3 regions of the Psychromonas aquatilis genome follow, and region 3 is predicted to be linked to each of the others. Evidence: predicted binding sites of a transcription regulator. Region 3 holds the regulator's gene; each other region holds the start of a gene.

Region 1 (13,624 bases), on a different contig from region 3:
CAGTTCCTTAGCTATTCAAGAAATTTAAAATAAAAAAAAGGCCTTACTATAGTAAGACCTTAATATTAGAAAGTTAAGTACTTTAACTAAACGAACTAACCTTTCGCAGGGCGAGCTGCACGTTTACGTTCGTTCTCTGTAAGTAGTTTCTTACGAATACGAATGCTTTCTGGTGTAACTTCTACTAATTCATCAACATCAATAAACTCTAACGCTTGCTCAAGAGTTAGTTTAATTTCTGGTGATAACGTTTGTGCTTCATCTGTTCCTGATGCACGTACGTTAGTAAGCTGCTTACCTTTAACACAGTTTACTGTTAAATCGTTAGCACGGTTATGAATACCGATAATTTGACCTTCATATACTTCTGTACCGTGACCTAAGAATAGGCGACCACGATCTTGTAAGAAGAATAAAGAGTAAGTAACCGCTTTACCTGCTTGGTTTGATACCAATACACCATTTTGACGTTGACCAATTGTACCGCCTTTATGAGGACCGTAATGATCAAAGCTATGGTATAGAAGACCAGAACCAGAAGTGATTGTCATAAATTCAGTTTGGAAACCGATTAAACCACGACTTGGAATCATAAAGTCTAAACGAACACGTCCTTTACCATCTGGAATCATATTAGTTAGTTCCGCTTTACGGATACCTAATTGTTCCATGATAGAACCTTGATGCTCTTCTTCACAGTCAACTGTCAATGTTTCCATTGGCTCATGTAGTTGGCCGTCAATTATCTTCTCAATTACTTCAGGACGAGATACAGCTAATTCGTAACCTTCACGACGCATGTTCTCGATTAAGATACCTAAGTGTAATTCACCACGACCTGATACTTTAAATTTATCAGGATCTTCAGTTTCTTCTACTTTAAGTGCAACGTTATGTACTAGCTCTTTATGTAGACGGTCAAGAATGTTACGTGAAGTAACGTATTTACCTTCTTTACCACAGAATGGAGAAGTATTTACTTGGAAAGTCATTGTTACTGTTGGTTCATCAACAGTTAAAGGAGGCATTGCTTCAACATTGGTTTGTGCACAAATTGTATCAGAAATTTTAAGTTCGCCTAAACCACTGATTGCAATGATGTCACCCGCTTCTGCAACTTCAACATCATGACGCTCAAGACCTAAGTAACCTAATACTTGGCCAACTTTACCTTTACGTTCTTTACCGTCAGCACCAACAATAGTAACTTGTTGATTAACTTTAACTTCACCACGTGTGATACGACCAACACCGATAACACCAACATAAGAGTTGTAATCAAGTTGAGAAATTTGCATTTGGAAATCGCCTTCGCGATCCGCTTCTGGTGGCGCAACAGTATCAACGATAGTTTGGAATAAGTCTTCCATGTCATCTTTTTGCTCGTCCATATCAGTACTTGCCCAACCATTTAATGCAGAAGCATAAACAACTTGGAAGTCTAATTGGTCATCAGTTGCACCTAAGTTATCGAATAAATCAAATACTTGATCCATTACCCATTCAGGACGTGCACCTGGTTTGTCAATTTTGTTAATAACAACAATTGGTTTTAAACCATGTGCGAATGCTTTTTGTGTAACGAAGCGAGTTTGTGGCATTGGACCATCAACTGCATCAACAATAAGACAAACACTATCTACCATAGATAGAATACGCTCTACTTCACCACCGAAGTCAGCATGTCCAGGAGTATCTACGATATTGATATGGTAATCGTTCCATACGATTGCAGTGTTTTTTGCAAGGATGGTAATACCACGTTCTTTTTCAAGATCGTTAGAATCCATTACACGTTCTTCAGAACCACCGCGTGAATCCAATGTACCAGACTGCTCTAACAATTTATCAACCAATGTTGTTTTACCATGGTCAACGTGAGCAATAATGGCAATATTTCTTAATTTATCTAACGACATGATGCGCCTCAAAAATAACTTACTATTAAAAATACCAATTAAATAAAAGTAGACGAATCTATTTTTATTTAATTGGTATAAAAAGAATTAGGCAATAAAAACACAGAAAGTGTTCTAGCCAAATGTGCGCACATTGTAAACATAATTTCAAAAATAGAAAGTTTTAAGTCGATCACAGTTAGCGAAAATGCCCAAAAATGAGAAATAAACAGGATATACTGACCGCTTATTGAAAAACGCACCAAAATAGATGCAAGAAGCACCAAATCGGTGCAAAAATAATTTATAGTTCCATTTTGAAAGTGAATGATCTAGGTTATAGTAGGGTTCATCAAGTTGGCATAATATTCGCTGCGTGATAAATAATTAAGCTTACAATGATGGCAAATCATATTTGATTTATAAAAATATTGATTAGCGTCGTAATAATTTCCGATGTCAAATGAGGTTCAACAACATGTCTGTACAAACAATCCAAGACGTTTTAACTCTTATCCAAGAGCAAGAAGTAAAATTCGTTGATTTACGCTTTACTGATACGCATGGTAAAGAGCAACACGTTTCAATTCCACACCATCAAGTAAATGAAGACTTTTTTGAAGAAGGTAAAATGTTCGATGGCTCTTCAATTGCTGGTTGGAAAGGCATTCAAGATTCAGACATGGTATTAATGCCTGATCCTGCAACTGCTGTACTAGACCCATTCACAGATGACATGACGCTAAACTTACGTTGTGACGTATTAGAGCCAAAAACAATGCAAGGTTACGACCGTGACCCACGCTCTGTTGCAAAACGTGCTGAAGCTTACATGCGCTCTACTGGTATTGCTGATACTGTATTATTCGGTCCAGAACCTGAATTCTTCCTATTTGACGATGTTAAATACGGTAACAGTATTGCTGGTGCTTTCTACTCAGTTGATGCGAAAGAAGCTGCTTGGAACTCTGGTACTTCTTATGAAGATGGCAACACAGGTCACCGTCCAGGTATCAAAGGTGGTTACTTCCCAGTTGCACCTGTTGATTCAGCTCAAAACATCCGTTCTGCTATGTGTTTAATCATGGAAGAAATGGGCTTAGTTGTTGAAGCACATCACCACGAAGTAGCAACAGCTGGTCAAAATGAAATCGCTTGTCGTTTCAACACAATGGTTGAAAAAGCAGATGAAATCCAAATTTATAAATATGTTGTTCATAACGTAGCGCATGCATACGGCCAAACAGCAACGTTTATGCCTAAGCCTTTAGTTGGCGATAACGGTTCTGGTAACCACTGTCACCAATCATTAGGTAAAGATGGCGTGAACTTATTCTCTGGTGACCAATACGGTGGTCTTTCTGAGATGGCACTGTACTACATCGGTGGTATCATCAAACATGCTAAAGCACTAAACGCATTTACTAACTCATCAACTAACTCGTACAAACGCCTAATCCCTGGTTTTGAAGCACCTGTAATGCTTGCTTACTCAGCAGGTAACCGTTCAGCGTCAATTCGTATTCCAATCGTACCAACTGCTCGTGCAGCACGTATCGAAGTACGTTTCCCTGACCCAACAATGAACCCTTACCTAGGTTTCGCTGCGATGTTAATGGCTGGTCTTGACGGTATTAAAAATAAGATCCACCCAGGTGAGTCTCTAGATAAAGATTTATACGATCTACCTAAAGAAGAAGCTGATGCAATTCCACAAGTTGCTGTTTCTTTTGAAGAAGCACTAGCTGCACTAGACGCGGACCGTGCATTCTTAACAGAAGGTGGTGTATTCTCTGATGAAGGTATTGACGCATTTATCGAGTTAAAAACTAAAGAGTGTGAAGCAGTATCTCAAGCAACACATCCTAAAGAGTTCGATTTATACTACAGCGTATAGTTTAAAAATTTAAACATTACGTACTCAATAAAAGGCCGCCATTGCGGCCTTTTTTATTATCTAATAGACAGTAAACTGCTTATTCCCTGTAATAAAAAGCCTATAACATTTACAAAGCAGCTTAAACAGTCATTCACTAATCTGGATTTAAGATATTATCCGTCTTCCTAACTGTAATTATTCAAAAAAACTAAAGTTGGTCTAACTCTTGCTTTCTAAGTTATATATTTTTTATTTATACATTTAAAAATAACATGGCTGCTAAACGCAGCGCCTTTATATAGAAGCAAGGAGCATCACATGAGTGGAAATCAAGTCCGCCTTCAAGCAATTGAACAAATTACTAACCGTGCACCAAAAGAGGTCGTTCAAACTGAGCCACTAAATCAAATCTGGGCAACTGATGTTTTTAATTTAGCAAAAATGGAAGAAGCAGTATCAAAAAATGCTTTTAAAGCGATCAAAAAAACAGTGAAAACTGGTGAAGCTTTAGATAAAGCAACTGCAGACATCATTGCAGCAGCAATGAAAGATTGGGCCTTAGCAAAAGGCGCAAAATTTTTCTCTCATGTTTTCTATCCAATGACAAATATCACTGCTGAAAAGCATGATGCATTCATTCTAACGAACTCTGATGGTAATGCTATCAATGAGTTCACTGGCAGCTTACTTATTAAAGGCGAACCAGACGGTTCATCTTTCCCTAATGGTAGCCTACGTATGACTAACGCCGCGCGTGGTTATACAGCATGGGATCCAACAAGCCCAGCTTACATCCAGCATACTGCAAATGGCGCAACACTGATGATTCCAAGTGTATTCATGTCTTGGACTGGTGAAGCACTAGATAAAAAAATCCCATTACTTCGCTCTAATTCAGCAATGAATGAAGCAGCACAAAAAGTACTTAAATTAATGGGCGAAGAAGAAGTAGCAGCACTTGATTCAAGTTGTGGTCCAGAACAAGAGTACTTCTTAGTTGATGAAAACTTTGCTAACGCACGTCCAGACTTACTATTAGCAGGTCGTACATTATTTGGTGCGGCTCCAGCTAAAGGTCAACAATTTGATGATCACTACTTCGGTGCAATCCCAGCACGTGTACAAGTGTTCATGCAAGATTTCGAAGACAAACTATACAAGCTAGGTATCCCAGCTAAAACACACCATAACGAAGTTGCACCAGGTCAGTTTGAAATTGCACCTTACTACGGCGCAGCTAACGTTGGTGCAGATCAACAACAATTGTTAATGACAATGATGAAGCAAACAGCTAAAGAGCACGGCTTCCTATGTCTATTACATGAAAAACCATTCGCAGGTGTAAATGGTTCAGGTAAACACGTTAACTGGTCTGTTGGTAACAGCACACAAGGTAACTTATTAGATCCAGGTAAGACGCCACATAAGAATCTACAATTCTTATTATTCTGTGGTGCAGTTATTCGTGGTGTACATAAATTTGGTCCATTACTACGTGCAGTTATTGCTTCTGCAGGTAACGATCACCGTCTAGGTGCTAACGAAGCGCCACCAGCGATTCTTTCTGTTTACCTAGGTGACCAATTAGAAAGAGTATATGACGAAATTAAAACAGGTAAACTAACAACTTGTACTCAAGGTGGTGAAATGGATCTGGGTCTTTCTCAAATCCTTAATTTCGCACGTGATCCAGGTGACCGTAACCGTACTTCTCCATTTGCATTTACAGGTAATCGCTTTGAATTCCGCGCTGTAGGTTCAGAGCAGTCTGTTTCAGGTTCTCTAGTTGCAATGAATACAATGCTTGCTGATTCACTAAACTGGATTGCTGAGAAACTAGAAGTTGCTTTAGAAAAGCAAGATAAAACGGCTGCTGTAATTACTGTTCTTAAAGAATTAATGGAATTACACGGTAATGTTGTATTCGGTGGTGACGGATATTCAGAAGATTGGCATACAGCGGCAGTTGAAGAACGCGGCCTGAAAAACATCCCAACAACAGCTGATGCTTTACCAGCATTTAAATCGCCTGAAGTTATCGAGCTATTTGAAACAACAGGTGTTTTATCACCAGTTGAATTAGAAAGCCGTTACGAAGTTTATGCAGAACAATACAATTTAGCGATTGAAGTAGAAGCTAAATTAGTTATTGATATCGCTAAAACTAAAATTTACCCAGCAGCAATTGCGTATGTTTCAGAGTTAACGCTAGCCTCTGCTTCAACACTAGATTTAGGTATTGAATTAGACTCATCAGTTGCTAAGTCAGTAGCAGAGCATATTAATGGTCTATTAGCAGCAACAACTAAGCTTGAAGCTGAAATTGCTAAACATGACTTTGCAGATACCGAAGCGCATATGCGCCATAGTGCTGATGTAATTTGTCCATTAATGGCTGAAGTACGTGAACACGGTGATGCACTTGAATTATTAGTAGCGGATGAATTATGGCCTCTACCTAAATATTCAGAAATGTTATTTATTAAGTAATATTCAATAATAAAAAGACCTTGGTGGCTTTCTCTTGAGAAAGCCACTTTTTATAAAATAGTATTATCGTCATTCATATGATGATTAATCACTATTCACAATAAAATGAAGGAACGATAGGCATCAATTAATTAAACATATTTTTTTCTCTATTACCTACCAGATCAATAAGCAGTGTAATAAACACTATACTGTTAATAAATCAGGCTAATATTGAAAGGAAGTATGATGAAAGATATCGTTACTTATTTATCAATGTTATTGTTTTTAACGTTGGCTTCGGTAAGAGTTCAGGCAGAAATTTATCATTGGGTTGATGCTAATGGTAACAGTCACTTTTCAGATATTGCCCCCTTAATAGGTGCACAAAAAATATCTATTGAAAAGCAAAACTTAATGTCTACAAGCAAGAACCAACAAACAATACAATTGAAGCAGAACAAAACAACAGAAGTCACTCAAGGTGAATACAGTATCAAGATACTTTCACCCAAAGAAGATATAGCAATACGTAGTAATAATGGCACTATAGATATCAATGTAGACATAAGGCCAGAACTAAATAACAACCAATTATTACAACTATTTATAGATGGTGTAGCATTTGGTAAATCACAAAAATCAACAACAATTCGTGCATTAAATATTGACCGAGGCACTCATCAGTTACAAGTGAAACTATTAGATAATGAGGGCAATATATTAACTAAGACACAAGTTGTTACTGTTCATTTACAACGAGCAGCTATTAAATAGATTGTAGGACTATGTTAAAAGAACCTTGTAAAGAACTTGCTTTTACCTTTCTCGAAGAAGCGCAAACCGCTTTTTTGGTTTTAGATACCTCTTTAAAAGTGATCTACACTAACCCAGCAAGCGAGCATTTACTCTCACAAAGCAAGCAAAGGTTATATGGGAATTACTTAAAAACCCTCGCAAAACAATATCATTTCTCTTCAAAAATTATAGAGGAGTTACTTGTTGACCAATCTTCTTTTACTGCAAATGAACTGTCTTTATTAATTGATGGTCAGCCTATTCTGATTGATTTAAGCGCAAACTATATCATTATCAATTCAATATCTTACGTATTGATCGAAATGCGCTGCATTGAACATCAAAAGCGTATTAGCCAAGTACATTATCAAGAACACCAACAAAAAGCGGCACAGGAGCTTGTTAGAGGCTTAGCCCATGAAATTAAAAACCCATTAGGTGGTTTGCGTGGTGCAGCACAACTGTTAGAGGCTGAACTGCCTAGTGCAGATTTAAAAGAATTTACACAAATCATTATTGAACAAGCAGATCGATTAAGTGCGCTTGTTAATAGATTATTAGGACCACAAAAAGTAGGCACAAAAAGTATTCATAATATTCACTCTGTCTTAGAAAGTGTTCGTAAGCTAGTTAATTTAAATTTACCACAACACATTAAAATTAAGATGGACTATGATCCAAGTATCCCAGATTTTGAAATGCAACCAGATCAGTTGCAACAAGCTCTATTAAACATAGTACAAAATGCAGTACAAGCTTTACAAAATGAACCTGGTGAACACACTATTACGCTGCGTACACGTGCCGCGACTCAAGTTGTAATCAATGGATTATCACAACGCTTATCTACAGAAATAAAAGTAATTGATACCGGTCCTGGGATCCCTGAGCACTTACAAAGCACCCTCTTTTACCCAATGGTTACTGGACGAAAAGACGGTACAGGGTTAGGTTTATCAATCGCACAAGAATTAATTAAACAACATTTTGGACGTATAGAAGTTGCCAGCCAAAAAGGTAAAACAGAGTTTTCTATTTATTTACCAATATAATTTTGAGCCATGCAATAAAAATAAAATATTAAGGATGAACAATGACAGCTTGGATAGTAGATGATGACCATGCCATTCGCTGGGTCTTAGAACGAACATTAAAAGCTGAAAATATAGAGCATGCAAGCTTTCCAGATGCAGAGTGTTTATGGCAGCAATTATTAATTGAACAACCTGAAATAATTATTTCAGATATTAGAATGCCGGGTATAGATGGTTTAGAGTTGATGCAAAAAATTCATCAACGCTATCCCCTTATTCCGATCATTATTATGACGGCACATTCAGATTTAGACAGCGCAGTTAATGCTTATCAAAGTGGTGCATTTGAATATTTACCTAAACCTTTCGATATTCATGAAGCAACGGCACTTATCAAGCGTGCACTAAATCATAGTAAGGAGCTAAAACAACAAAAGAAACCGACTGCACAAGCCATTGCAACCCCTGAAATTATTGGTGAAGCACCGGCAATGCAAGAGGTTTTCCGTGTTATCGGGCGTTTGTCTAGCTCTAGTATGAGTGTATTGATCAACGGTCAATCAGGAACAGGTAAAGAACTTGTTGCCCATGCGTTACATAAGCATAGCCCGCGCAAAAATGAGACCTTTATTGCGCTTAATATGGCAGCGATCCCAAAAGAATTGATAGAAGCTGAATTATTTGGTCATGAAAAAGGCGCTTTTACAGGAGCTGCTGCAAATCGACAAGGTCGCTTTGAGCAAGCTGATGGAGGCACTTTATTTTTAGATGAAATCGGTGATATGCCTTTAGACGTACAAACGCGTTTATTACGCGTATTAGCGGATGGGCAATTTTATCGTGTTGGTGGCCATCAAGCGATTAAAGTAGATGTCCGTATCATTGCTGCAACCCATCAAAATTTAGAGCAAAAAGTACAAAGTGGTGACTTTCGTGAGGATTTATTCCATCGCTTGAATGTGATCCGTTTACAGTTACCTGCACTAAAAGAACGCCGCGAAGATATACCACTACTAGCGAATCACTTTTTGCAGATTGTTGCCAATGAATTAAATGTTGAAAGTAAACAATTAACTAAAGCAACCATTAATTACCTCAGTGGCCTACCTTGGCCTGGGAATGTTCGACAACTTGAAAATATTTGTCGTTGGTTAACTGTAATGGCCAGTGGTCAAGAAGTTCATATCAATGATTTACCGCCTGAGCTAGGAGAGCAAGAAACACCAGATCAGGGCAATGCGCCAGAGCAGTGGCAAGATAGCCTAAAAAAATGGACTGATACACAACTTAAAAATGGTGAAACAAATATCCTAGGGCAATTATTACCTGAATTTGAAAAAATAATGCTGCAAAGTGCCTTGAAACATACGCAAGGCAAAAAACATGAAGCAGCAAAATTGTTAGGCTGGGGACGCAATACACTAACGCGCAAACTAAAAGAACTTAACTTAAACGATTAATTAATACTTTTATAATCGCCCTGTTTCAGCTTAATGCTAAATAAAAACCTAATTTTCTGATCAGAATTAGGTTTTTTTATACTTGCGCATAAACAGGTTTATCACCTAGCCAACGGTCCACTAATGGACGAATATATTCAGGGTGAGCGTCAATTAAAGCTAATGCCAGTGATTGTACTTGAGGAATTAAAGCTTGGTCTCTCAAGAGATCTGCAATTTTCATATCTGCAATGCCAGTCTGTTTTGTTCCTAATACCTCTCCTGGTCCTCTAATCGCTAAATCTTGCTCTGCAATATAAAATCCATCATTACTTTCTCGCAACACATTTAATCGTTTTAAAGCAGTTTTAGATAATGGGTATTTGTAAAGTAATACACAATGACTAGCGACCTTTCCTCGTCCTACACGCCCACGCAACTGGTGTAATTGTGCTAAGCCTAACCTCTCAGGGTTTTCAATGATCATAAGGCTAGAATTAGGAACATCTACACCAACCTCAATAACGGTTGTCGCAACCAATAAGTCTAACTCACCCGCTTTAAATGAATCCATTACATATTGTTTTTCCGCTGCTTTCATTCGCCCATGAACCAAGCCAATACGTAAATCAGTCAAAGCCAGCTGTAAATTATTGGCGGTATCTTCTGCTGCTTGGCACTCTAACGCTTCTGACTCTTCAATCAAGGTACATACCCAATAAGCCTGCCTGCCTTCCTCTTTACACGCTTTATAAACACGCTGAATTATCTCTTCTCGTCGAGAGTCGGCCAATGCAACCGTTTTAATCGGTGTTCTGCCCGGCGGCAATTCATCTATTACAGAAACACTTAAATCCGCATAGGCTGTCATAGCAAGCGTTCTAGGAATGGGTGTTGCGGTCATGGTTAATTGATGTGGAACCAAACCATTATTAACGCCTTTTTCGCGTAACGATAAACGTTGATCAACACCAAAGCGATGTTGTTCATCGACTATAATTAACGCTAAATTATGAAAAATAACGTTCTCTGAAAATAAAGCATGAGTGCCAATCACCATTTGTGATAAGCCTAAGGTAATATTTTCAACTTGATTACGTTTTTCTTTTACTTTCATTTTTCCAGATAGCATCCCCACCCGCACACCTAATGGCTCAAACCAACTTTGGAAGTTTAATAGATGTTGTTCTGCTAGCAGCTCTGTTGGTGCCATTAAGGCAACCTGATATCCAGCCTCTATCGCAGTTAGTGCCGCTAATGCTGCGACCAATGTTTTACCCGATCCCACATCACCTTGTACTAAACGCATCATAGGTAGCTCAAGGTTTAAATCTTGTTGAATCTCAGCATTAACTCGATGTTGTGCTTCCGTTGGAGAAAACGGTAAATTATTCAATAACTGTTGCGACAACACTCCAGGTGCATTCAATACGGGCGATTTATGCTGTTGTGCTTGCTCTCGTAATGCCAACATACTAATTTGTTGCGCTAATAACTCTTCGATAATTAAACGTTGTTGAGCAGGATGAGTTCGCTCTTCTAATTGCTCTATGCTCGCTGACGGAGGTGGACGATGTATCGTCATCAATGCATCAAATAAACTAATAGGGTGCATCAGTAACGAGGTGGGGATTAACTCTTCAACTTGGTTTTGTTGTAAGTGTTGTAATGCTTGCTCTGTTAATTGGCGTAAACTATTTTGCTTTAAACCCTCAGTAGTCGGGTAAATAGGTGTTAGCACCTCCTCTACGGAACTCGATGTGTTTTCTGCCACTAATGAATATTCTGGGTGAGTCACCTCAAGGCCTTGATAACCGCGCTTAAATTCGCCAAAACATTTTATCCACTGCCCTTCTTTAAAACTGTTTTTTTGAGCAGCATTGAAGTGAAAAAAGTTTAATGTAGCGATCCCTTCCCCATCACTTATTTTACACTTTAAAATACGACGTTTACCAAATTGAACCTGACAGCTAACGACTTCACCTTGTATGCTAACTTGCATACCATCTTTAATATCTTTAATTGCATAAAGTCGAGTGCGATCTTGATAATGCAACGGCAAATGAAACAATAAATCTTCGACTGTATTTAAGCCTATTTTGCTCAGCCTTTCTGCAACCTTTGCTCCCACACCTTTTAGTGCAGACAAAGGTATTTTACTTAATTTCATTTACTACCTCTGTTAACTATTATTCATTTAATACGTAATGTATAAACCACTAAAGGTGATTATAGGTTAATATAGGCGATTATCACTTAAGTTTTTGTATAAGGTAAAAGAATGTACTTACTCATATTAATAACGCTATTTTTTAGCACCGGTATATTCGCTGAGAGTGAAGATATAGAGCAAAATGATGTTGATGTTATCGAACAACGTGCTGAAGATGAATCGACAGTAGAGGGTCTCGAATTCTCTATTTTAGCGCATAAGCCTAACTACATCTTACCCCTGTATTATAATGACAAAATACAAGGCTATGATTTATACCAAGGTGAAAGTAATGATAGCACACCACAACGCAACGAAATAAAGTACCAAATTAGTATCAAATTACCGCTCTTTGACCATATAGCAGACCTCCCGATTTCAGGTTATGTTGCTTATACTCAAGTCTCATTTTGGCAGGCATACGACACTAAAGGCTCAGCTCCCTTTCGTGAAACAAACTATGAGCCAGAAGCCTTTCTAGTATGGGATACAGATAAGAAGCTAGCAGCAGGTTGGGAATTTAAAAGCGCTTCATTTGGTTTTACTCACCAATCCAATGGACGTAGCGAGCCTTCCTCTCGAAGTTGGAATCGCCTGAATGGTAACCTAGTTTTTAGTAGACAAAATCTTGTTGTCAACGTCAACCCTTGGTACCGCTTCTCTGAATCATCCGATGATGACGATAATCCTGATTTATTAGATTATTTCGGACATGGTCAAGTAATGCTTGCCTACAAGCAGGATGATCACGTTTACTCACTGGTCAGTCGTAACAACCTTGAAAGTGGCTTTAGTAAAGGCTCATTGAAAGCTTCATGGAGCTTTCCTTTATACGGACGAATAAAAGGCTACATCCAAGTATTTTCCGGTTACGGTAATAGTTTAATTGAATACAATGAATACACTAATACGGTGGGTTTAGGGATCGCCGTCACTGACTTTTTGTAATCAGTAACGAGGATTATTCATCTTTAGGGATTATTTCATTATTTAAGCTTTGCACAATTTCATCGATTAATTGTTGTTTTTTACCTTTAAATGAAGGCTGATCACTATTATTTAAAGACAGCCATTGAGGGTGATGACGAGCCTTACTTAGCCATTTATTCCAGCGTTTGGGTAACGGTTTCTCATCACTCGTAGTGTTAACCAATGACATTTTGGTAAAACTAGCATGACCACGCTGTTGTAATGCACTTAATAAGTTAAGCTGACGCGTCCATAAAACTTGTAATGTTGTATCGTCCGCACAAAGGTAACGATAACCTGTAACCTTCGCATGGATTTCATCATAATATCGTTGTTTGACTCCCCACAGAACGCCCATTACCCCACCGGCAACCGCTGCGGCGCCCAAGGTCATTCCAGCAGCCACTAAATCAACGGCAACACCAACACCGGCTCCTTTTACGAAGTCGCCGCTGACCTTAGAGCTAAATTCTTGTAGATGATCTGAAGAAAACAGGTCCAATTCCCATTTACCTTGCTGTATAGGCAACTCATATTGGTCAATATCTTGTTGTTGAAACTGGTAGAGGTTTAATAGTTGATTAAGTGTTTTGGTTTCTAATTTGCGCATTGTTGATTGCAATTTTTCACTGAAAAGCTCAATACTTTTTTCATCATTATCAGCTTTAAAACGGCATGCGGCAGACTCTACAAGTAATACTGCGATAAGTTGCTGAGCAGCTGTGGCTCTCTCTTGCCATTGTTGTTTTCGTTGCGCAATTAAAACATCGAGTTGTGCCTCGTACTGAGATAATAACGTCTGCATCTTTTGATAGATTTTTAGTTCATCGGAGAATTTAAATACCACGCTATCAAAACTCACAAACGCATGTAGGTTTAAACGCGCGAGTTGTGTCGTCCACCCCTTCACATCTGCATCATCAGAC
Region 2 (6,030 bases), on a different contig from region 3:
TCTTTAGAAGCATTAGCATCATTCGCAGAGCATACTGGAAAATGCTGGATAGCGAGTAAGAATCAACTGCGACGACAAGTTCATTAATCTTACTTCACACCCACAAATTAAAAACATAATTAGCATTCGCTAATGGCTCCCATGCGCAAGATTCATGAATTATTTAAAAATTAGCATTACTTTTTTAGTTTTAGAGGCTTGAAAAGAATATTCGTTAATTTCTCTGATGATTTGAGCCATCATATTTAGGTCTGTTTCATATTTTAAAATATTTGGCTGTCCATAAACTTAGTCCATAAACTTATTATAAACTTAGTCCATAAACTTACCAGTCCAGAAACTTATGTTAGGTAGATGTGTTTTTGATGAAGTATGGGATCGGGTAAGGCTAAACCTAACCCAATATTATTGGATTAGATTTAGCAGGTACTAGTGGTTATTTTTTTAGTTTATAAGCAACAACATAATCGCCAATTGTTGTGCCAATAGAACCATGACCGCCTGCAACTTGGACGACCATTTGTTCTCCTTTACTATTTAAATAAGTCATAGGAGTGGCTTGTCCGCCTGCTGGTAATCGTGCTTTCCACAATTCTTTACCATCGGCTAGATTGTAAGCTCGTAAATAATCATCAACGGCAGCTGCCATAAATACGATGCCGCTATCGGTAATAATTGGACCTCCAATGCCGGGTACACCCATTTCAATTGGCAGTTTAAATGGCGTCATATCTTCGATCGTACCATTTTTATGCTTCCAAACGGTTTTACCTGTATTAAGGCTTGCCCCTGCAACAAATCCCCAAGGTGGTTGTTGGCAGGGAATGCCTAATGGAGAAAGGAATGGTTTTAAGTCGACAGCATAATCAGCGCCTTCATTTGAGTTAACGCCTTGCTCTCCTTTATTTGAATCACTTAAATCAAGTCCTTCTTTAGGAATTAATGTAGACGTAAAAGCAAGATACAAAGGCATTCCAAATAACTGCTGACGTTTAGGATCGACCGCAATACTGCCCCAATTGAAAACCCCAAAATTACCTGGGTATATAATCGAACCCTGTTCTGATGGTGGCGTATAACGGCCCTCATAACGTAATTGCTTGAAGTTGATTCGGCAAATTAACTGGTCGAGCGGCGTTGCTCCCCACATATCCGACTCTGTTAAGTTTTCAGGTTTAAAGGATAAAGCAGAAGTTGGTTGCGTTTTAGCGGTGTGATCGCCAGCAATCGCACCTTGCGGAGCAGCCTCTTCGGTGATTGGAAAGATAGGCTCGCCTGTTGCTCTATTAAGCACATAAATATCGCCTTGTTTAGTTGGGATCACTAAAGCGGGTTGTTTTCCGGTTTCAGTGTCTAAATCCAATAAAGAAGGTTGTGCAGGGGTATCCATATCCCACAGGTCGTGATGAACAAACTGTTGCACCCAAGCAACTTGGCCAGTTTTCAAGCTTAATGCCACAACCGATGTTGCATATTTTTCTTCAGCAGGCGTACGATAAACACCTAGTTGATCAGGCGTTCTATTACCCATTGGAAAATAAGCGAGTCCTAGCTCCTCATCAGCACTGGCCACTGACCAGCTATTGGGAGAGCTTGTTGCATATAATTCATCTTCTGCAATGGGTTCTGTTTTATATGGCATACCTGAATCCCAGTTCCATACCAATTCACCAGTTTTCACGTCATATGCGCGAATGACACCAGAAGGGGAGTTAATATCGTAATTGTCATTGACTGAACCGGCCACGATAACAACACCACCTGTAACTAATGGGGGTGACGTTGAGTAGTAATAACCAGATTGTTTAAATGGCATATTGTGCATTAAATCTAACTCGCCATTTTCTGCAAAGTTAGCACAACGAGCACCTGTTTCAGGGTCAACAGCGATAAGTCGTGCATCTGATGTAGGTAAAAATAATTGTGCATCACATTGTAATGAACTTAAGTTTTCTGAAGGTGTTGATACCTTTTGGACGGCAGAAAGTGGTTTGCTATCACTAGGTGGTAAATAAGAAACACCACGACAAGTTTGATGTTGACGCTGACTTTCGGCGGGTACTTTGGCGTTGTAAATCCACTGTTCTTCACCGGTATCTGCATTTAAAGCAATAAGCCAGTTATGCGGCGTACAAAGATAAAGTGCGTTGCCTATTTTAAGTGGCGTTGCTTCATAAGTGGTTTCGCCTACGTCTTTAGGTCCTTTTTTATCACCGGTTTGATATTGCCAAGCCAATTGTAATTGATCGACATTCTCTGGTGTGATCTTGTCTAAAGGAGAAAATCGTTGTCCTAAATTGCTTCTACCGTAAGCATTCCAATCACCGTCATCTACATCACTTGAGAAAGGTATGCTAACCGCACGCGGTAATTCACCTTCTACTGTTGTCGGAGAGGTCACCATTAAAGGGGAAAGGGTTGTGGCTGCAGCTGCTAACCAGACGGGTAATAAAAATATCCAACCGCGACGATGCTTGCCAAAAGCAATTAAGAGGAGAGGGATGGCTAAAATCAGGAAAAGTCCCATTCTAGTTGCCAGTGGCCACCAACTGAGGCCTGACTCAAGAATTGACCAAACCAATGTCGCCATTAAAAAGATAGCGTAAATAAAGTTAGCATAGGCATGTTTTTTACGTAGTAATAATGACACTGCGATAAGTGCTACCCCGGCTAAGCAATAATATAAGCTGCCACCCAATGCAATTAGCCAACCGCCGCCAAGCAATAAGGCTAATCCTATAATAAAAAATAATACTGATAAAATGATCATAAACACTATCCTTATCTTTAGTGACCTTTAAATACAGGTAAAGTATGTTGATAAATGTGCTTTAGTTAATTGTTGTAATGGTGTTTTGAGTGAGATTAGTATTTTCGTGACTGATTTTACGAAAAAATAGCGTGGTCAACTAACATCGACTTAACTCAGTTTTTTAGGTTTTGTTGTATTTTTGTACTTTTTTGTAGTTTGATAAGCATAAAATTTCCTTTTAATAAAAACAGCACTTCATTGTCTTAACTGAAAAAAGGGCCAATTGAATTGGCCCTGATTAGGTTATTTAAAAAGTTAAATAAACGGTTGAGACCTATGAGACTGTTTTATTAAACTCTTTTTCTGCTTCATCTTTTTCCATGCCATATTTTTCTTGCATTTTGCCCTGGAAGACTTCTAGGCTACCGTCAATTTCTTGTAAGTCGTCATCTGTTAACTTACCCCATTTCTCTTTGATAGTACCTGATACTTGTTTCCACTGACCTTTCATAATGTCGTTATTCATAATATAGCTCCTTAGCTAGTCTGGATAAATGCAATATAGTGATTGCGTCAATGTTCTCAGTAGATAACGATACAAGTTGTGTGCCAAAAAAATAAGCTATTGATTTATAGTTATATTTTTTGCGGGCTAAAGTAGGCGGTATTTTTTCCCTGTAACTATTACAAGGGTGATTGAAAGGTTTTCATGTAGTTTGTGATTAAAGAAAGAAGGGGCGTAGTGATATTAAGCAGGGCTCTATTGTAACGATTTGGATTTTGTTTATCTAAACATCTGGGTATCCAGCAATTTCGGGTGATTTCGTACTGCACATTCAGTATTGTTTATATTAAAAGACAAAAAGCCAATAGGGGGGATCTTGGCTTTTTGTCAAACTAGTGCACTCTGCATGCATATGGTTATTGGTAAAGCTGCTCAGTTATTGGCTGAGCATACTTGTTTATGCGCATACAACTTGTTGGTTATGATTATGCTTGTTCGTTTTATTAAACCATGCTTTTTCGTGGAAGAAGTAAGCAAAAGAGTTAATTGCAGGTTCAATCGTTGCCATTAATCCACCGAGGAAAGCATCGCCTGTTAAAGCGTAAGTCACTAAGAACGCAACATTAAAATGTATCACTGCAAAACTAATTGTTTTCACTTTAGTCATTGACTGACGTTTTTTTAGAAAAGGAAAGTGTTCCCATGCTTTTTCATGTGCATAAAAGGCCACAGTATTAATTGATGGCTCTATCATTGCGATTAAACTACCTAATAAAAGGTCGCCTGTTAATGCATATGCAACAATTGTCGCAATACTAAAGTGAATCATTGCAAAAGTAATTGTCTTAATCATAGTGCTATCCTTTGTGTCTTGTTTGGTTTTAATATTTTGGTTGGTTTGTTTCTGTAGTTGTATTATTGATAATTGTTATCATTAAAGGAAATGGTTTGTATCTATAATTTTGATAGGTTTTAGCTTTCACTGTATTGGGGGTTGATAGTTTTTGTTGTGATTTTGCTGTTTGAATATAACGTATATGAAGGTATTGTTTATTTAGTCAACATATCAACAGAGTCGTTCACGGCAATAATAAATGTAGTCAAAGTGAGCGCCAAAGTCGCTAGCTTTTATATTGTTGTATTTGATCTGTTGGATACATGATGTAACTATTATAAAAAAGTAAAACATTGAGGGGAGAAGATGGACATTATCTGGGTTTTAATTGCCTTGTTTACTGCACTTACTTTGTTAGTGGTGCTGGTGGAGCGTTATGCCAAGCCAATGAGTGCAAAGAAACAAGCAAAATACAGTAAAATTTTACCTATATTAATATTTGTTATGCTCATTACAGCATTAATAAAACAAGTATTTGAATCTGGTTATCTATAATACTCTTTCTACATTGATTATTTAGCTGTTCAGTTATCGTAATCTATGTGGTGATATAGATGTGCAGAGTTGTTTCTCAGAGTATTAACTTCCATTTTCGCTCGTTGAGCGCCTAAATAGTTGAAACATCGTTTTATAGCCTGAAAAATCAAGTTTCGTTGTGTGTCCTACCCATGAGGAAAAATAACCAATACAGAGCATGCATAGCTTAATTAGTTCGTGAACTATGTTGATGTATAACTACCTTAATTCCTTTGTAGATTTAAAGAATAGCGCTTCGTATTTTTGAATTGAGTTTTAAATGATTGATATAGTTGGTATCAGTTTATGTTACTTTATTCTGATGAATTAATAAGCCTGAATACAAACGATGTTTTTTATATTGGTTTTTAGGTTATTAAAAGAAATTAACAAGCCATTTTTAAGGATTAAAAGTGAAAGTAACGTGTCCCAATTGTCAAGAAAAACTAACCCCAAAAGCGATTAAAAATATCAATAAAAAAGGTATCTATGTAGCAAAGCAATGCCCATCTTGTGAGAACTGGTTTAGTTTAAGTAAACCATTAACTATCCTAAAAACTCTTGGGATCTCATTATTACTATTAACCAGTTTATTAAATATGTTTGATATTAAAAGTGAATATAGCCTTGTATTCTCAGGCATCGGCTTCGCAGGAATTTTAGTCGCAATATTGATTACCTTTTTAGGTAAAAATGAAAAAGTAGATAAGCCTGTAGTCTAGTGAAAAACTGATATTGAACTGTTCGCTAACTTAATTTACTAAAGATGGTTGATTCAAAAATTCAATGATGAGAATTGAATTAGTTGCACTGAGTAAAGTTTTATTGTAACTATCTGATCTTATTTATTTAAATGTATGGGTGTCCAGTTTTATTGGTGAAGTGCTGGACACCCAAACCTTTTTTAGTTTTAAATGTAGCTGGTTCAGAAAATTCAATAAGAAGAAGAGGTGTGGTTATATTGAGCTCAGTCTTAGTATTAACTTAAGGAATGCTGGTGAAGTGCTGGACACTCAAACCTTTTATAAACAAATTCAATGTATTATTTGTATTAGAAAGTTATTAAGTATTCTAGATAAGAAAATTATCAAGGTATTATTTAATGAGTTATTTGGTTATATCTCATCGCATTTTGATCTTGCTAAACAGGGTCTTTATAAAGTGGCTTCATGCTAGAATATGTAGGTTAAAGTATGGAGATAATATGATTGAAAGCATTAAAAACAAAACAATTCTTTATAGTAAGATATTTTCGATAAATCTAGTTACTTATCCTATTAATCATAGTGTTAGGGCACACGTTGATAATGTTCAAAAGGGGCGTTATTACAAACTTAATTTTATATTGGTGCAACCTAAAGT
Region 3 (13,624 bases):
TCTTCTTCTAAAAACTTATTCTCGATGAGTTCTGTGACAGCAAGCATTGCCTCTTGTGCTTGCGGGCCTTGTGCTGCTATCTCGATTTCTTGCCCTAAACAAGTTTCTAGGACCAATAAACCTAAAACACTACCAGCATCGGCTTGTTTGCCATTATGTGTAATGGTGATTTGTGCATCAAATGCATTGACTAACTCGACGAGTTTGATTGTCGCTCTAGTATGTAAACCCAATTTATTTTTTATTGTAATTGTTTGCGTAATTATATCCAATGGGGTCACTCCTTTAAGCATTTGTGCTCTATTTGTATTTGATATTTATGTTTAAATCGTGCTGCTATCTGTTCTGTAACATAAACTGAACGGTGGCGACCACCAGTACAACCAATGGCAATGGTGACGTAATTACGATTATTCTGTTCTAAATGAGGTAACCAATTTAAAAATAAATTCTCTATATTTATAATGGTTTCTTTAACCACTGAAAATGAATTTAAATAGTCTTGTATTAATTTATCTTTTCCTGAATAAGCTTTCAGATCTTTTTCCCAATATGGATTAGGTAAAAAGCGTACGTCAAAAATGTAATCAGCATCTTCAGGATGTATGTACTTAAAGCCAAAAGATTGAAATATAATAAGCAGATTGCTTTTTGTTGAGCCTTGCAAATATATTTTTAAATGTTCATTTAGGTTATGTACAGATAACGACGTTGTATCAATAGAGAGGGCTGCCATTGATTTTAATGGCATTAGCATTTCGCTTTCTAAATCTAATGCTTGAGATAATGAGAGTTTTTGCCTAGAAAGTGGGTGGAGGCGACGTGTTTCGCTATAACGACGTATTAATTCACTGGTTAGTGCATCAATATAGATGATTTCTAATTCAACTTTTTGTTGTAAGCCTACAATGAGTTGCTCAATCTCTTCAACTTTCGCAGGCATATTACGAACATCTAAACTGACAGCGACCTTGTTATCTTTAGGATCTAACGTATCAATTAATTGACCTAATAATTGATACGGAACGCCATCGATGCAGTTATAACCTAAGTCTTCGAGTACATGGAGGGCAATTGTTTTTCCTGAGCCAGAGCGCCCACTGATAACAATTAACTTCATATGCACTCCTTTTACTTATAGGGTTAATAACTCAAATAATTGCTGATTGTCTTCTGCATTACGTAATTGACGAAGAAATTGCTTATCAAGTAACTTCTGACTAATTTCTGATAACGCAGAAAGGTACTCTTTGCATTGATCTTCAGGCACAAAGATTGCGAATAATATATCTACTTTATTACCGTCATATGAATCGTAATCAATCGCCGTTTCACATTGTAAAAAAATAGCTGTTGCAGGTAGCTCACGAGAAATCTTCACATGGGGAATAGCAATCCCTGAACCAACACCTGTTGATCCAATTTTTTCTCTAGCAATTAAACTTTCAAATAAGTCTTGAGAGTTTAATGCTAATTTTTCAGCAGCAACAATGCTAATTTTTTCTAATGCAGCTTTCTTACTTGCACAAACTGCGTGACTAAATACTGAGTCTTTATTTAATAGAGTAGATATTTTCATAATAAATTTTAACTGTTTTTAATGGACGCGAGAGTTTAACAGGTTAGCAATAAATGACTATAGTTAATCTCACTTAAATTATTCCATATCAAAATCTAAAGTAATTGTTTGCGCTGGTTTGATGGCGGAATCCCTAATGATTCTCGGTACTTAGCAATCGTACGTCGCGCAACTTGAATACCTTTTTCCTCTAGTAATTTTGTTATTTTATTGTCACTTAATGGCTTGTTTGCCGGTTCTGCAGCCACTAATTTCTTGATTAAAGCGCGTATTGCAGTCGATGAGCATTCACCACCACCATCAGTTGTCACATGGCTTGAGAAAAAATACTTCAACTCATATATGCCTCGATGAGTGTGCATAAATTTTTGTGTAGTCACACGTGAGATTGTGGATTCGTGCATATCTACTTCAAAAGCAACATCATTTAAAACCATGGGTTTCATTGATTCATCACCATATTCAAAAAATGCTTGTTGTTGTTGAACAATACAGTTTGATACTTTTAATAGTGTTTCATTGCGGCTTTCTAAGCTTTTAATAAACCATTTAGCTTCCTGTAAATGGCCTTTAATAAACTGTGAGTCTGTTTTGCTAATATTACTACTGCATAAATTTGCATATTGTTGATTAATAGATAAGTTAGGATCACAGTCTTGATTTAATGACACTCTCCATTGCCCATTAACTTTCTTAACATACACGTCAGGTACGATGTATTGTGTTGTGCTTGTTTCAATACTGTTGCCTGGACGCGGCTCTAAGCTTTGAATTAGGCGCATTATTTCCGAAAGCTGCGTTTCTTTAAATTTGCTTTTGCGGGCAAGTGTTCGATAATCTCGATTGCCTAACAAATCCATATATTCTTCGAGTATTGTAATGGCTTCGTCACGCCACGGAGTATCTTCTGGAAGCTGGCGGAGTTGGATTTGTAAACATTCTTTTGTAGTACGAGCTGCAACCCCCAATGGGTCGAAATGTTGAATGCGTTTTAAAACGACTTCTATCTCATCTAGTTCTATTTCATCTATTTCTGTTTTTAAACTCGTTAACAGACTTTCACAATCAGTTGTTAGATAACCCGATTCATCAATCGAATCGATGATAGACATTGCTATTATTTGATCCGTCTCGCTGAACGGTGTTAATTGCATTTGCCAAATTAAATGATCTTGTAATGATGTAGATGATTCACCCTGATAAACAGTATCTTCACCATCATATGCCACTGCATTAGAGGAGGTGCCTGTTATTTGTGGGGCACTATATGACTCTTCCCACTCTTGTTCTACAGGTAAATCCTCAGAGAATTCTTGTTGTGTGATCGCTTCTGACGTATCAACCTGGCTACTATCGACTTCCTTAACCGTTGCCTCAGTCCCTGTTTGGTCATCTTGTTCTAAAAGGGGATTAGAATCTAAAGCATTTTGAATCTCTTGTTGTAGATCAAGAGTCGATAGCTGTAATAACCGTATTGCTTGTTGTAATTGGGGGGTCATTGCTAATTGCTGACCCATCCTCAACTGTAGTCCTTGTTTCATCAAAGCATTTATTCCTAGCGCTTAACTTAAAGTTTAAACCCTTCACCTAAATAAACACGTTTTACATGTTCATTCGCTAGTATTTCATCTTGAGTGCCAACGGCAATAATCTCTCCATGACTTACTATGTATGAGTGCTCACAAACATCCAATGTTTCTCGCACATTGTGATCGGTAATTAATACACCTAATCCTCTATCACGCAGTTGTTGAATAATATTTTTAATATCGATTACAGAGATAGGATCGACCCCTGCAAAAGGTTCATCTAGTAAAATAAACTTAGGTTCAGTTGCAAGTGCTCTCGCGATTTCAACACGGCGTCGCTCACCACCAGATAAACTCATCCCTTTATTGTTGCGGATGTGTGTGATGTGAAACTCTTCTAATAATGTATTAAGTTTTTCATCTCGTTGAGCTTGTGTTAATTCTTTACGAGTTTGCAGTATCCCCATAATATTATCGGTAACGGTTAAACGTCGAAAAATAGAGGCTTCTTGAGGCAAGTATCCAATCCCTTTTTGAGCTCGAATATGCATCGGGTTGCTGGAAATATCTTCATCGTCAATGACAATACTTCCTTCATCTTGTTTTACTAAACCAACTACCATATAGAATGAAGTTGTTTTACCAGCGCCATTAGGGCCTAGTAAACCAACAATCTCGCCAGTTCTAACTGTTAAACCAACACCGTTAACAACTGTACGTCCTTTATAGCTTTTAACTAAGCCTGTCGCGCGTAATTCAGCCATTTATTTTTTTCCTGATGTTGTTTTATCTTTTTCAAATTGAGCGGGTAAAAAGATGGTTTTAACGCGTTCTGTCTGGCTAGAGTTTACATTTAACTCTTGCGAGTCTAAGTAGTACTCAATTTTTGATCCATTTACCTGACTATCTAATTGTTTTACTTGTGCATTAGTGGTTAAAGTTACTTTACCTTTTGCAACATCATAAACGATATTTTTTGCTTCAGCATCAAATGGTTTACCATCATCTTGAGTTTGATAAAAGGTTGCTACATTACCTTCAGCAATCATTACTTCGTGATTGGGTTGCTCACCTCTTATCACGGTAAGTTTGTCAGCAGTTAACTTGATCGTACCTTGCGTCAGTAAGACATCTTTCGTAAACACTATTTTATTGGTTTTTAGGCTGGCTTGCTGCTGCATTGAAGAGATGTGAATAGGCTGATTGTAATCAGATTCTAAAGCAAAAAGGTGACTGCTAAACAAAGATGTCGTCAGTATAAGGGCTAATTTATTTAGGTTCATTTAAGTACACCGCTTTAATGTTTGAATTTAGTTTCATTTCTTCTTCTACCAAGGATGCCCATAGACCGACACCTTCTTGACGCATTTGAGGACCGGTCCAGGTCACTTTTAAGTCACTCGTTATTACTTTTGTATCTAGCATCACTACGGCTTCTTCTGTTGACATCGTTTGTACGACTTGATCTTCACTTAGATTTTTAACCAGAACATCACCAGATAAAAGTAAATTATTATTTTCTTTTAACGTGCCAGTTAAACTGGTCAATTGCCATACAGTGACTTCGCCTGTGTCATCATTTTTATTGTACACAATGACTTTAGGCTGAACAAATTCAGTAATATCATGTTCAGGATAGTTTGTTGCCTTATCAGCGAAAACACGATAGTCATTAAAGCCAAATTGATCAAAATGATCACTTCTTACATTATCTGCAATATAACTTGGATGATGTTCTGGTAATGCAGGCAACTCTACTTCTGGCTTAAAATAAACCCACAAAGTAAATGCAATCAGTAATGCAATAAAGGGAATACTTTGTTTTTTATTCATTTATTCACTTTTACCTTCAGTTGTAGATAATTGTCCATGACATTGCAAGAAGAGGTCACAAATTTCACGAACCGCGCCAAAACCACCGTTAATAGTCGTTACTAAATCAGCTGCTTGCAAGGTAAGTGGGTGAGCATCATTTACCGCAATCCCCAATCCAGCCATTTTCATGACGGGTAAATCAACAACATCATCTCCAATATAAGCTGTTTCTTCTGGTTTAAGGTTTAATGTTTTTAGTAAAGATTGATAAACAGTTAATTTATCATCTTTACCTTGGAATATATGTGTTACACCTAATGCTTGCATTCTATTTTTGACAATATTTGATTCACGACCGGTAATAATTGCAACATCAATATTTTGTTTCATGATTGCTTTAAGGCCAAACCCATCTTTGGTATGAAATGCTTTTAATTCTTCACCATCATTACCGAGGTAAATTCGACCATCAGAAAAAACGCCATCTACATCGCAGACAAATAATTTTATTTTTTTTGCTTGTTCAAAAACAATAGGATCAATTTTTCCATAGGGTGTATCAATCATTTGTCGACTCTTTTTAACATGATAGGAAATATACAATTAAAAATATCAAAATACGTGCCATAACGCGAGTTTTGTTTATTTCTAAACACAAAGATTTCGAGATTAACGCCGCTTTTTGATTTTATTATGGCAGCATACTTAGTTTGAAATCTTCCTTTGTATCGATAAGTAGGAATCGCATTGTAATGGTTAATTTATGTAAATTTAGATTAATTGCTTTTTTATAGGTAAAATCAATTTTAAAAGCCCAATTTAATAATTTTAGTTAGGCTTTTTAGCTTAATGAACGTCTCGACTTTAATTCAAATTTCTTTAGAGAAAGTATAATTATGCCTGAACAACACATTGTAATTAATCAACTTAGTTTCATGCGCCAACAGAAAAAGATATTTGAAAATATCAATATGCAGTTTGAACGCGGTAAAATAACGGCAGTGCTTGGACCAAGTGGTATAGGTAAAACAACCTTGCTTAAACTAATCGGAGGGCAAGTGCCAGCTGATAGTGGTGAAGTTTTGTTTGACGGTGTATCAATTCACCAATGCTCTGAAAAAGAGCTATATCAAGCTAGAAAAAAAATGGGAATGTTATTTCAAAGCGGAGCACTATTTAATGAATTGAGTGTTTTTGAAAATGTCGCTTTTCCATTACGTGAGCATACCAAATTAGATGAAAAACTTTTAACTACGTTAGTATTAATGAAGCTTAATGCCGTTGGGTTAAGAGGTGCTAAGGACTTACTTCCATCACAATTGTCTGGTGGTATGGCCCGCCGTGTCGCTTTAGCTCGTGCTATTGCCCTAGACCCTGATGTCATTATGTATGACGAGCCTTTTACAGGGCAAGATCCTATTTCAATGAATGTCTTATTAAAATTAGTAAAAGAATTGAACGATACTTTAGGTTTAACGTCTATTATTGTTTCTCATGATGTTAATGAGGTTTTATCTATAGCTGACAACGTTTATGTTTTTGCCGATAAAAAAATCATCGCTGAAGGAAGTGTTGAGCAAGTATTGGCGCAAAAAGATAATGCGTTATTACAACAATTTTTAGCTGGGGCAGTGAAAGGACCTGTTCCATTTCATATGCCAGCTAATGATTACCAAACAGATTTAGAAGAGGCGAATAGATAATGCAACAATTTATCACACCGTTTTTACAAACTATTGGTGCATTTACGTTACAGCTGATCCAGAGTATCGGCCAGTCGACATTAATGTTTTGTCGAACCCTATTTACTAAGCCGCATGCTAAGTTGTTTCGATTAACTGTGGTGCAGATTTATCACCTAGGGATTTTGTCATTACCGATTATCCTCACTGCCGGTTTATTTATTGGTATGGTGTTGAGCTTACAAGGTTATTATGTGTTAGTTGATTATGCCGCCGAAGAAAGTTTAGGCAGTATGGTGGCACTCTCTTTACTACGTGAATTAGGACCGGTTGTCGCAGCTTTGTTATTTGCAGGGCGAGCTGGTTCAGCTTTAACAGCAGAGATAGGTTTGATGCAAAGTACTGAGCAAATAGCGAGCATGGAAATGATGGCTGTTTCTCCTTTAAAACGTATTATCGCACCACGCCTGATCGCAGGGATTATTACCTTACCATTATTAACCTTGGTATTTAACCTTGTAGCAATTTGGGGGGGGTATTTGATTGGTGTTGTTTGGATGGGCGTTGATGGAGGTGCATTTTGGTCAGTGATGGAAGGCAGTGTTAATTTCGCGCCTGATGTTGGCAATGGTATGATTAAAAGCTTGATATTTGCTTTTATTGTTACATGGGTTGCTTTATATAATGGCTTCTATGTGATCCCTAATGCACAGGGAATTAGTAAGGCAACGACTAAAACGGTAGTGCTTGCTTCATTATCTGTTTTAGGAATGGATTTTATATTAACTGTTATTATGTTTGGAGGCTAAAATGCCACAAAAAAAATTAGAAATTTGGGTTGGATTATTTGTGGTTGCAGCAATTGCTTCTTTTATCGTACTTGCATTTAGTGTTGCTGGACTTTCATTTAAAGGAGAAGGGGACAGTTACACTCTTAAAGCAAGCTTTAACAACATTGGTGGTTTAAAAGCACGTGCGCCCGTAAAATTAGGCGGTGTTGTGGTTGGGCGTGTAGAGTCTATTTCACTTGATGTTGAAAACTATACTCCCATTGTGACTTTATCTATGTTTGAAAAGCAGGGCTTTTATCCAGAAACGTCATCATTGGCTATTTTAACGTCAGGCTTACTAGGAGAGCAATATATTGGTATCACTCCTGGCTTTGTAGATGAAGATATTGAGATGTTAGGTGACGGAGATGAAATTGAAGATACTAAGTCAGCTTTGATTCTTGAAGACCTAATTGGACAATTTATTTACTCTATTAATAAGGACGACTAATGCGTTTATTTATTTATGTTTTTGCACTTATTTATTCATTTTCTTTTTCAGTAACCGCTAAAGAATATGATTTAACCGATCCTAATAAAGCGCTTCATACTTTATCTAGTAGTACCTTTGAACGTTTAGACAAAGAAAAGGATAATTTAGATAACGATCCTACAATTATCAAAACTATCATTGAGGAGGAGCTGATCCCATATTTTGATTACAAATATGCAGCTTATAGCGTTGTTGGTACACATTTAAAAAATACAACAGCAGAACAGCGCAGTAATTTTGTTGATGCTTTTTTAACTTACCTTATTAATGCATATGGCCATATCTTAAAAGAGTATGACCAACAAACCTTAACAATACTTGATATTAGTGATTTTAATGATAAGAAAATTGTCAGTATTCCTGTTAGAATGCGCGACAATAATGGGCAGGTAACTCAGCTCGCATTTAAGTTACGTAAAAACAAGAAAACCAATGAGTGGAAAGTATTTGATATCATTGCAGAAGGCGTCAGTATGCTTGATACAAAACGCTCTGAGTTTGGCTCGTTAATCCAGAATAAAGGTATTGATGAAGTCATTCAATTGTTATTAGAGAAAAACGATGAGTTTACATCATGAGTAACAAACTATTGCTTGAAGAAAGCCTGTTATTGGCTGGTTTCAGTGAACAGCGTTACCCTGTAGTGAGTGCTTATCAAGATGTCACCACGTTAGACTTGTCTCGACTAACGAATGTTGACTCTGCTGGCGTAGCATATTTAGTACAGATTAAAACAAAATATCCAACCATCTTGTTAGCCAATGCTTCAGCTAAGCTGAAAGTCTTAGCTGCACTTTATGGTGTTGAAAATCTTTTTGAAAAATAGTGGTTTATAATGAATATAGAAATAATTAAAGAAAAGTTAGAAAAAGCCCTCACACTAGATGTATGCATTGTGAAAGGTGAAGGTAATACTTTTCAAGTTATCGCAGTAAGCGATATGTTTACAGATATGAGTAGAGTGAAGAAGCAACAAGCTATCTATGCTCCTTTGGCTGATGAAATTGCAAGCAATGCAATTCATGCGTTAACAATTAAAGCATTAACGCCAGATGAATGGCAGAAACAAAAACATTTTATATAGTTGGTTAAATAGGGATTTTCATGGGTCAATTTATTATTCAAGGTGGCTGTAAGTTAAATGGTGAAGTAACCATTTCTGGGGCAAAAAATGCCGCATTACCGATCTTATTCGCTACTTTATTGTCTGAAGGCGATATCAATTTAAGCAATGTACCGCTTTTAAAAGATATCTCTACTACCATTGAGTTGTTACAAGAGTTAGGGGCGACAGCAAGTCAAACTGAGCATTCAGTACATATTAACGCTAAAGAAGTGAAAAACTATACTGCTTCTTATGAGTTAGTAAGAAGTATGCGCGCTTCTATTTTAGCATTAGGCCCATTAGTGGCTCGTTTTGGCGAAGCAGATATTTCATTACCGGGCGGTTGTGCTATCGGCGCGCGTCCAGTGAACTTGCACATCCATGGTTTAGAGCAAATGGGTGCGATTATTAAAGTAGAAGATGGCTTCATCAAAGCACGTGTTGATGGCCGCTTAAAAGGTTGTCATCTGTACATGGACTTAGTAAGTGTGACAGGTACTGGTAACTTAATGATGGCTGCTGCATTGGCTGAAGGCGTTACGACTATTGAGAATGCTGCGAAAGAGCCAGAGATTGTTGATCTTGCTAATTTCATTAATGGAATGGGCGGGAAAATAACTGGTGCAGGGACTGATACTATTGTCATTGAAGGTGTAGAGAAGCTAGGTGATTGTGCTTATCAAGTACAACCTGATCGCATTGAAACAGGCACTTTCTTAGTTGCAGGTGTGGTGAGTGGTGGTAAAGTTCGTTGTGTAAAAACCGATCCTAGCTTGTTAACGGCTGTTTTATCTAAACTTGAAGAAGCTGGTGCATTAGTGAATACAGGTGATGATTGGATTGAAGTTGATATGACTGATCGTAAATTGAAATCCGTTAATATTACAACGGCTCCTCATCCTGCTTTCCCAACAGATATGCAAGCACAATTTACATTGCTTAATACGGTTGCTCCTGGCACAGGACGTATTAAAGAGAATATCTTTGAAAATCGTTTTATGCATGTACCTGAATTAAAACGTATGGGCGCAAATATTGAATTAGACGGTAATTTAGCAATTTGTGGTGATAATGATAAATTAAGTGGTGCAACTGTGATGGCAACAGATCTACGTGCTTCTGCAAGCTTAGTTATTGCAGGTTTGATTGCACATGGTGAAACCATTGTTGATGAAATTTATCATATTGATCGTGGTTACGAAGCGATTGAAGATAAGCTGATTCCATTAGGTGCAACAATGCGTCGTGTTGAATCTTAATATAGTTGTTATTAAGATTCTTTAAGTATAAAAAAGAAAGCATTTGCTTTCTTTTTTTGTCTTTATTAGATGTTTACTGTAACTCACCAATTGTCACATCAAGTTGTTGTTCTTTACCTTCCCTTAAAATGGTTATTTTTATCGTTGTGCCAGGCTTAGTTTTAGCTATTTTATCCATCGTCACAATTAAATTAGCTGCATTTTCATTACCAATCTTTAACAGAATATCATTGTTTTTCATGCCTGCTTTTTCAGCTGGCCCACCTTTAAGTACTTGCTTTACTATGATGCTATTTTTAGCCTCTAAGCCCCATAAACGAGCCAGTAGTGGGTCTAAGTTTTCTGCTTCGATACCTAATGAGCCACGAATAACTCGTCCATCTTCAATAATACCTTGTACAACATGTTTTGCCAGTTGATAAGGAATCGCAAAACTAATGCCATAAGTGACATTACTATTACCGGTATAAAACTCCGATGTATTAATTCCTACTAATTCTCCTCGGCTATTGATCAGCGCACCGCCCGAGTTTCCTTCGTTGATTGCAGCATCTGTCTGAATAAAGTCCTGTCTACCAGTACTACTCATTCCGCTACGTCCTGTTGCACTGATCACACCCTGTGTAATTGTTTGACCAAGGTTATATGGGTTGCCTATGGCTAACACAACGTCGCCTATTTCAGGTGTATAGTCGGGATTCTGTGGTATCACTGGTAGGTTTTCACCTTCTATCTGTAATACTGCGAGGTCCGTAACGATATCACTGCCTAAAATACTGGCTGTAAATAATCGCCCGTCTTGCAAGGCGATTAATATTTGATCGGCTTGAGCAATTACGTGATGGTTAGTTAAAATGTAGCCATTACTATCTAGAATAATGCCAGAGCCTAAGCCAGTGGGTTGTAATTGTTGTTTTTTACCTACGTTGGAGTCTATATACTGCTGAGAGTAAATATTAACGACTGAAGGCGCTGCTTTTTTAACAGCTTCAGAATAACTGCTTACACTTGGTAAGTGTGTACTTTCTTTAGTCAAACTCTTGAATATTACTGGACCATAAAGAATACCTGCAGCAATCAATAACCCGCAAATAACTGGCTTCAATAAATAATTTAAATAGAGTTTTAGTTTCATATATTGTTTATTAATGCATCATATAAGTTAAAGAAAAATTTATCACAACCCAATTACGGTTTTGTTTAGAACACAAAAAAAGAAGAAGAATAAAGTCGGTAGAGTACTTTATTATCTATTCGAGATTGTTAATTTGGCATATGCCAATGCGAACTAAGCTGAGTAGTGTCAGTATATAGAAAAGTAGAGCAAGGGGGGAATTAGTTTTTTATAAATAAAACCCAAAAAAAAACATCGCCTTAAGACGATGTTTTTTAGTGCTAATAAACGATTAAAATCAATTAGCTAAATACACAGTATTTTATTATTTATGCAATAACGTGTACTGAAGAAGTATTCGTTGTACCTGAAGCTACTAATGCACCAGAAACAATAACAACTTTATCACCTGAAGTTACTAAACCTAACTCTTTAGCAAGGTCCATGCTTAATTTGTAGAAGTCTTCAATAGAATCCTGTTGTTCAACAAGTTTAGCTGAAACACCTTTAGTTAATGCCAGTTGGTGGCGTGTTTTAGGGTTGCTTGTTAATGCTAAAATTGGTTTAGATGGGAAGTATTTACGTAAAGAACGAGCTGATTTACCAGCACCAGTTGCTACGATAATTAATTCTGCATCTAATTGTTCTGCATTATCTACAGCGCCGCTACAAACAGCTTCAGTGATACGTAAAGTTGATTTTCTATCATCAGTTCTTGCTGAGATAGTTTTGTCTGTACGCTCACAGATACTTGCCATGATAGCAACTGCTTCTGCAGGGTATTTACCTTTTGCAGATTCACCTGAAAGCATTACAGCATCTGTACCATCGATGATTGCATTCGCAACGTCACCCGCTTCTGCACGTGTTGGACGAGGGTTTTTGATCATAGAGTCAAGCATTTGCGTTGCTGTGATAACTGGCTTACGTGCAGCGTTTGCTTTTTCAATCATCATTTTTTGTGCAAAAATAACTTCTTCAACAGCAATCTCAACACCTAAATCACCACGTGCAACCATAATTGCATCTGAAGCCGCTAAGATCTCATCGAAATTATCTACACCTTCTTGGTTTTCAATTTTAGAGATAATTTGAATGTCTTCACCGCCGTGCGCTTTTAAATGCTCACGAATTTCAAATACGTCTTCTTGCTTACGAATAAAAGAAGCTGCGATAAAGTCAACTTTTTGCTCACAACCAAATACTAAATCGCCTTTATCTTTTGGTGATAGTGCTGGTAATTGAACTTTAACACCTGGTAAGTTAACACCTTTGTTTTCGCCTAGTTCACCAGTGTTCATTACTGTACAAACAATTTTTGTATCAGAAACACTTTTTACAGTCATTTCGATTAGACCATCATCTAATAAAACGGTATTACCTACATTAAGATCTTTTGCAAGGTCTTCGTAAGTAACTGCAACGATAGTATTATCACCAATGATTGTTTGGTCTGTTGATAGTGTAAATTCTTGACCTGCAGTTAATAGAACGTCTTTTCCGCCTTCTAATTTAACTGTACGAATTTCTGGTCCTTTTGTGTCAAGTAGTACGGCAACATTTTTACCTGTTTCTGCACAAATTTCGCGAATACGGTCAATACGAGCACCATGCTCTTCAAAGTCACCATGTGAGAAATTAAGACGCATAACATTCATGCCATTATTTACTAACTTTGTTAGCATTTCTTTAGATTCTGATTTTGGACCAATCGTACATACTATTTTTGTTTTTCTCACCGTCATTTCTCCATGCGTGAATGTGCTGTTATTTTTAATTATGTATATTACCATTAAAGTATTGCAGCTATTTTACAAGAGTTTTAGAAATAAAAAATTATTTATAATCAATAAAACGCTATAAAACACATTTTATTGTAAATTAATTACAGTTTGATGTGATTTATTTCACAATTATGTACATTCTTCTATGATCACGTACAATATTTAACGCTTGCATGTTTTTTGCTTTCTTTAGGGCATCGCTTAATTGTAGCTGATTTTTCACTGGGATTTTGTTCACTGCCACAATGATATCGCCTTCAATTAAACCTAATCTGCTTGCTTCTGAATTTTCTTCTGTTGTCACAACTTTGACCCCTGGTATTTTTTGATTAGGGCCAGAGTCTTTTAATGTTGCGCCTTTAAAAATCACTTCTGGATTTATTTTTGATTGTATCGGTATTGGGCGTGTGCCACCTAAGACAACAGAAATAACT

The links. Region 3 encodes sigma-54, which starts transcription at its own class of promoters, with help from an activator protein. Its sites were predicted from a motif close to GTTGGCACGNNNNTNGNNT; they were not measured.
Region 1: the regulator sigma-54 is predicted to act here: its motif matches at 2,255-2,273, upstream of glnA (glutamate--ammonia ligase).
Region 2: the regulator sigma-54 is predicted to act here: its motif matches at 3,348-3,366, upstream of V6256_RS14610 (CsbD family protein).

The regions. Positions count from the first base shown of each region.
Region 1 covers NZ_JBAKAZ010000006.1:82,445-96,068, reverse strand. The annotation lists gene typA (translational GTPase TypA) at 96-1,919, opposite strand; gene glnA (glutamate--ammonia ligase) at 2,377-3,795, shown strand; gene V6256_RS02920 (glutamine synthetase III family protein) at 4,096-6,267, shown strand; gene V6256_RS02915 (DUF4124 domain-containing protein) at 6,496-7,023, shown strand; gene glnL (nitrogen regulation protein NR(II)) at 7,035-8,096, shown strand; gene glnG (nitrogen regulation protein NR(I)) at 8,138-9,538, shown strand; gene recG (ATP-dependent DNA helicase RecG) at 9,615-11,687, opposite strand; gene V6256_RS02895 (phospholipase A) at 11,799-12,677, shown strand; gene V6256_RS02890 (GTPase/DUF3482 domain-containing protein) at 12,691-13,624, opposite strand, start outside.
Region 2 covers NZ_JBAKAZ010000097.1:371-6,400, reverse strand. The annotation lists gene V6256_RS14615 (membrane-bound PQQ-dependent dehydrogenase, glucose/quinate/shikimate family) at 437-2,770, opposite strand; gene V6256_RS14610 (CsbD family protein) at 3,087-3,278, opposite strand; gene V6256_RS16460 (DUF2061 domain-containing protein) at 3,715-4,110, opposite strand; gene V6256_RS14595 (hypothetical protein) at 4,459-4,647, shown strand; gene V6256_RS14590 (hypothetical protein) at 5,082-5,390, shown strand; gene V6256_RS14585 (2OG-Fe(II) oxygenase family protein) at 5,873-6,030, shown strand, end outside.
Region 3 covers NZ_JBAKAZ010000008.1:80,843-94,466, reverse strand. The annotation lists gene V6256_RS03770 (HPr family phosphocarrier protein) at 1-281, opposite strand, end outside; gene rapZ (RNase adapter RapZ) at 278-1,120, opposite strand; gene V6256_RS03760 (PTS sugar transporter subunit IIA) at 1,136-1,579, opposite strand; gene V6256_RS03755 (RNA polymerase factor sigma-54) at 1,675-3,120, opposite strand; gene lptB (LPS export ABC transporter ATP-binding protein) at 3,147-3,872, opposite strand; gene lptA (lipopolysaccharide transport periplasmic protein LptA) at 3,873-4,391, opposite strand; gene lptC (LPS export ABC transporter periplasmic protein LptC) at 4,378-4,941, opposite strand; gene kdsC (3-deoxy-manno-octulosonate-8-phosphatase KdsC) at 4,942-5,490, opposite strand; gene V6256_RS03730 (ATP-binding cassette domain-containing protein) at 5,820-6,626, shown strand; gene mlaE (lipid asymmetry maintenance ABC transporter permease subunit MlaE) at 6,626-7,414, shown strand; gene mlaD (outer membrane lipid asymmetry maintenance protein MlaD) at 7,416-7,886, shown strand; gene V6256_RS03715 (MlaC/ttg2D family ABC transporter substrate-binding protein) at 7,886-8,506, shown strand; gene V6256_RS03710 (STAS domain-containing protein) at 8,503-8,754, shown strand; gene V6256_RS03705 (BolA family protein) at 8,764-9,012, shown strand; gene murA (UDP-N-acetylglucosamine 1-carboxyvinyltransferase) at 9,033-10,292, shown strand; gene degS (outer membrane-stress sensor serine endopeptidase DegS) at 10,366-11,427, opposite strand; gene pykF (pyruvate kinase PykF) at 11,736-13,151, opposite strand; gene V6256_RS03685 (Do family serine endopeptidase) at 13,309-13,624, opposite strand, start outside.